2 linked regions of the Puniceibacterium sp. IMCC21224 genome follow. The main gene of each other region encodes a partner of the protein of the gene in region 2 in a complex. Links are inferred from orthologs where the notes say so. Each region holds a gene or a part of one and is shown on either strand. Other genes may lie near its edges.

Region 1 (2,943 bases), 2.9 Mb from region 2 along the record:
CGGTGGCATGGAGATGGAGACCTATCATCCCGGCCAGGGCTTTGATGCGACGCAGGGCGCGAATATGCGCGCCCTTTATCTGTCGATGTTCCCGAACCTCAACCAAATCTCGGATTTTGGCGAACTGAACCTGTCGCGCACCACCCGAGAAGTTGTCGACAGCCTGACCCTGAACTGAAACCCGGCCGGGCGACTAAGATAGATTGATCGCCTCAGGCTGAACGGGACAGACGTTCCTCAAGAACGTCGAACGGTACGCCCGGTTCGTCTTTGGCGCCGCGGATCACCAGAGACGTCTTGACGCTGCCCACATTCGGCGCAGTCAAGAGCTGGCCGGTCAGAAAGCTCTGAAAGGTGCTCAGATCCGGGGCCACGCATTTCAGGATGAAATCGACCTCGCCGTTCAACATGTGACATTCGCGAACCAGCGGCCAGTCCCGGCAGCGCTGTTCGAACGCGCTGAGATCGGCTTCTGCCTGGCTCTGCAATCCCACCATCGCAAAGACCTGCACCTCGAACCCCAATTCGCGCGGGTCCACCTCGGCGTGATAGCCGCGAATGAACCCCTGCTCCTCCAATGTACGCACACGGCGCAGGCAGGGCGGCGCGGAAATACCCACGCGCCTGGCAAGCTCGACATTGGTCATGCGTCCGTCGGCCTGAAGTTCGGACAGAATCTTGCGGTCGATCGGATCAAGCCTGTGTCCCGGCATGCCCACTACCCCTTTGTTTCACGATTGTTATAGCATGCGCACCAAAGCGCGCAACATTAGTTCGTCCGGGCGCAACATTGTTATTGAAACAACCCGCCAAAGGTTGCACTTCACAGCCTTGTGCGATGGATTTGCGCGATCCGGTTCGGTTGCGTATATGCAAGAGCCAGACCACCAAGGTCAATCAACTCAGTCTACAAAACCGAAAGAGGCCACCGATGTCCGACACCCGCCATTCCAAGGTCCTGATCATCGGATCAGGCCCGGCAGGCTATACTGCCGGCGTCTATGCCGCCCGCGCCATGCTGGAACCTGTGCTGGTGCAGGGGCTTGAACCCGGCGGCCAGTTGACCACCACAACCGAGGTCGAAAACTGGCCCGGTGATACCGAGGTGCAGGGCCCGGATCTGATGGTCCGGATGGAGGGGCACGCCCGCGCCATGGGCTGTGACATTGTCGGCGACATCATCACGTCGCTTGATCTGGCCACCCGCCCGTTTGTCGCGCAATCCGACAGCGGCACGGTTTACACGGCTGATGCGGTGATTCTGGCGACCGGCGCGCGGGCCAAATGGTTGGGCCTGCCATCCGAGGAAAAATTCAAGGGGTTCGGCGTCTCGGCCTGCGCCACTTGCGACGGGTTTTTCTATCGCGGGCAAGAGATCGTCGTGATCGGCGGAGGCAACACTGCGGTCGAAGAAGCGCTGTTCTTGACCAACTTCGCCTCCAAAGTGACGTTGATCCACCGCCGCGATGAATTGCGCGCCGAAAAAATCCTGATTGATCGCTTGATGAAAAATCCCAAGATTGAACCGCTCTGGTTCCACCAGCTTGAAGAAGTGGTTGGCGAAGACACCCCGATGGGCGTCACCGGCATCCGGGTCAAGCATGTGACAACCGGCGAGATCACCGAAATCCCGGCCAAAGGTGTCTTTGTCGCCATCGGCCACGCACCCGCCAACGAATTGGTCAAGGACACGCTGGAAACCCATCACGGCGGCTATGTCGTGACCAAACCGGGGACAACGGAAACCTCGATTCCGGGTGTCTTTGCGGCCGGCGATCTGACCGATCACAAATACCGTCAGGCCGTGACCTCGGCTGGAATGGGCTGCATGGCGGCCCTCGAAGCCGAACGCTGGTTGTCGGAACAGGATCTGGACTCGGGCAAGGATACAACCGAACCCTTGGGCTACGGCGCCCCGGCCAGCGCCGCCGAATAATCCGATCAACAGGGGCTACGGCAGGCAGCAATAGCTCCGCATGCCGTGGTCCCTGCTGCGCCCTGCCCCCTGTCATGCTATGACTGCAACGCGGCTTTTCGGCACCAAATCGCCAAAACCCGGTCAAACTGCTTGAAACACAGGCATCCCCGGGTCTAAACGCGCGCCAGACACAGGTTCTGCCCTGCGCGAACCCCTTTTCAAGAGCGAGATCCTTTCTAATGACAATGTCGACCAACCTTGCGCCCATCCCCGAGCTCTACGTTTCTTACGAAAGCGCTCAGAAACTCAAGGTCGAGGCGGGCAATCTGACCTCGCATGACTTGACCCCGCGCCAGGTTTGCGACCTTGAACTGCTGATGAACGGTGGGTTCAACCCACTCAAAGGGTTCCTTTCGGAAGAGGATTACAACGGCGTTGTCGAAAACATGCGCCTTGCCGACGGGTCGCTCTGGCCGATGCCGATCAACCTGGATGTCAGCGAGAAATTCGCCGAAACCATCGAAGTTGGTCAGGACATCGCCCTTCGTGACCAAGAGGGCGTGATCCTCGCAACCATGACCGTCACCGACAAATGGGTCCCGAACAAAGCTGTTGAGGCCGAAAAAGTGTTTGGCGCCGACGATTCCGCGCACCCGGCCGTCAACTACCTGCACAACACCGCAGGCAAGGTCTATCTGGGCGGCCCGGTCACCGGCATCCAGCAGCCCGTGCACTATGATTTCCGCGCCCGCCGCGACACACCCAACGAACTGCGCGCCTATTTCCGCAAACTGGGCTGGCGCAAGGTCGTTGCGTTCCAGACACGCAACCCGCTGCACCGCGCGCACCAGGAACTGACCTTCCGCGCCGCGAAAGAGGCACAAGCCAACCTGCTGATCCATCCCGTTGTCGGCCTGACCAAACCCGGCGATGTCGATCACTTCACCCGCGTGCGCTGCTACGAGGCGGTGCTGGACAAATATCCGGCGGCGACCACCACAATGTCGCTGCTGAATCTGGCGATG
Region 2 (2,810 bases):
GTGTGGCCCGAGCAGATTGCCCAGGTCGTGGAACGCTGGACCGGCATTCCCACCAGTCGGATGCTGGAAGGCGAGCGCGAAAAACTGCTGCGGATGGAAGACGGCCTGCATAAACGGGTTGTCGGTCAGAATGCAGCCGTGCGGGCGGTGGCCAATGCCGTGCGCCGTGCGCGGGCCGGTCTGAATGACGAGAACCGGCCGCTGGGCTCGTTCCTGTTCCTTGGACCGACTGGCGTTGGTAAAACCGAGCTGACCAAGGCTGTGGCCGAGTTCCTGTTCGATGATGACAACGCGATGGTGCGCGTCGACATGAGCGAATTTATGGAAAAGCACAGCGTTGCGCGTCTGATCGGTGCCCCTCCGGGGTACGTCGGCTATGAAGAAGGCGGTGTACTGACCGAAGCGGTGCGGCGGCGTCCCTATCAGGTGATCCTGTTCGACGAGGTCGAAAAGGCGCATCCGGATGTGTTCAACGTGCTGTTGCAGGTTCTGGACGATGGTGTGCTGACTGATGGTCAGGGGCGCACAGTCGATTTCAAGCAGACGCTGATTGTGCTGACTTCGAACCTTGGGGCACAGGCCCTCAGCATGATGCCGGACGGGGCTGACCCGTCAGATGCGCGGCGCGATGTAATGGATGCAGTGCGGGCGCATTTCCGGCCCGAGTTCCTGAACCGTTTGGATGAAACCATCATCTTTGACCGGCTTGCACGTCAGGACATGGCCGGGATTGTCGAAATCCAGATGCGACGCCTGTTGAAACGTCTTGCCGCGCGCAAGATCGGGCTTAAGCTGGACGACGGGGCACGAAAGTGGCTGGCCGATGAAGGCTATGATCCGGTGTTTGGGGCACGGCCATTGAAACGGGTGATTCAGCGTGCGTTGCAGGATCCGCTGGCTGAGATGCTGCTGGCCGGTGATGTCGCTGATGGTGACCTGATCCCGGTCACGGCGGGCAGCGACGGGCTGATCATTGGCGACCGGGTGGCGGCGTCGAATCGACCCAGACCAGACAATGCCGTCGTCCATTAGCGTCAGCGGCGCATAGCCAAGGCCCGCCAGATCGGCGGGCCTTTTTGGCATTCCTTCGCCGCCACTGGATCCGGGTGACCATATTTGCCTGCGATGGCGCGCGAACACGCTATTTCACCCTCAGATACACCACCGTGTCTGCCGGTCTCTTGTCCGGCAATCGGTCTATTCGCATGTATGTGCCCTGGGCAACGCAACGCAGCGAACGCAAACGCCGTTTATTCCGGCATCCATGCCACCAACAGAGCCATGACAAACGAAAAAGGGCCCGCGTGCTGCGCGGGCCCTTTGGGATCTGAGTCTGAGACGAGGTTCAGATTGAGTCTTCGATCCAGCCTTTGAGCGCCGCCTTGGGGGCTGCGCCGGCACGGTTCGAAATCACCTGACCGTCCTTAAAGATGAACAGCGCCGGTATGCCGCGCACGCCCATGGCCGCGGCGGAATTGGGGTTGCTGTCGACATCGACCTTGGCGACTTTGATCTTGTCGCCGTATTCAGCGGCCAACTCTTCCAGAGCCGGGCCGATCTGTTTGCACGGCCCGCACCATTCGGCCCAGAAATCCACAATAACAGGAACGGCGGAGTTTTTTACTTCGTCGTCAAAAGTGGCGTCGGTCACAGCGACGGTTGCCATCGGCTTTCTCCTAGCAGCTTGGGAATGGGGGTCCAGCACCCCCGCTTGTCTGGTAGTGAAAGTATGGACCCGCACCGGCAACGTCAAGGCATGCCCGCACGATCAAGCGCTTGTGTGATCAGCGCGGCAGGCATCGGCATGTAGTGGGCGGTTTCGGTCCAGAGGATGCCAACCTCGATCGCGCGTTCGGGATAGATTTGCGCCAGAATCGCGGCATAGGCCCCCAACTGACGCAACAACCCGTCCGGGCAGGCCTGGGGCGTTGCCGGCACTGTGTGGTTGGTTTTGAAATCGACGGCCGTGACCTGTGTATCGGTCACGATCAGCCGGTCGATCACCCCAGAAAGCCGCGTTTCCATTTCGGGAATTGCGGCAGTCAGCTGCACTTCGGCCAGAGTTTCAGGCGCGAAGAACGGCGCGAGGTCGGGCAGGTCCAACAGACGTATGGCACCGGCTGTCAGCGCCTGCGCTTCGTCGTTTGTTGTGCTCTTGTCCAACCGCGACAGGATCAGCGGCCCGATTTCCGGGCGCTTGCGCGGGTCAATGGCGGGCAGGTGCTCCAACAGGGCGTGAATCAGGGTGCCGCGTCGCTTGGCGGCTTCCTCGCTCAGGCCGTCCATGCCGGGCAGCGCCTTGGGCCCGCCCAGGTCCGACGGGCTGAGTGTTGGGGCGGGCAGCTGCGGCTCTGGCGCTGGGCGGGAGAATTGCGGTGGCAGGTCAACGGTTCGACGTTGCACGGTATCAGGGATCTCAAGGTCCAGGACGGACCAGTCGGTCTGACCCAGAACCAGACCGTCGCCACCACCAAGGTCGCCGAAATCGTAGGGATGCGGTGCGGCTCCCGAACGGCGCATCCCTTCGGACACCTTATCGTACCAAGCCTCGCCCTTTTTGCCCAAATCACCCGCCGCCGCCACGATCAGCCAGCTTTCGGCGCGCGTCAGAGCCACATATAGCAGCCGGTCACGTTCGCGCGCTTCGGCCTCTTTCGCCGTGATGGACAGGCTGTCGTGCAGCGGAGGCATCTGATCCGAGGTTTGTTTCCACACGGCGTCAGCGCCGTGGCGCAAAAGATTGCCACGCAGCGTCGTGTTCGGCTGGGCGCAGTCGGGCAGGATGACGATGGGCGCTTCCAGCCCCTTGG

The links.
Region 1: the proteins of trxA (region 2) and trxB are in contact, whole or in part, in a crystal structure (PDB 1F6M), measured with the Escherichia coli proteins. The link is inferred for Puniceibacterium sp. IMCC21224 from one-to-one orthologs.

Annotation. Positions count from the first base shown.
Region 1 is NZ_LDPY01000001.1:3,077,392-3,080,334, forward strand. Bases 1-2,933 are described here. They hold trxB (thioredoxin-disulfide reductase), read left to right. Parts: upstream 1-931; coding sequence 932-1,936; downstream 1,937-2,933. Other genes in these bases: IMCC21224_RS14175 (Hint domain-containing protein), read left to right, coding at 1-178; IMCC21224_RS14180 (Lrp/AsnC family transcriptional regulator), read right to left, coding at 213-713; IMCC21224_RS14190 (bifunctional sulfate adenylyltransferase/adenylylsulfate kinase), read left to right, coding at 2,158-2,933. Also shown: more of IMCC21224_RS14190, read left to right, coding at 2,934-2,943.
Region 2 is NZ_LDPY01000001.1:131,111-133,920, reverse strand. Bases 7-2,806 are described here. They hold trxA (thioredoxin), read right to left. Parts: upstream 1,667-2,806; coding sequence 1,346-1,666; downstream 7-1,345. Other genes in these bases: addA (double-strand break repair helicase AddA), read right to left, coding at 1,750-2,806; clpB (ATP-dependent chaperone ClpB), read left to right, coding at 7-1,032. Outside these bases: more of clpB, read left to right, coding at 1-6; more of addA, read right to left, coding at 2,807-2,810. UniProt on the Escherichia coli protein: Participates in various redox reactions through the reversible oxidation of its active center dithiol to a disulfide and catalyzes dithiol-disulfide exchange reactions.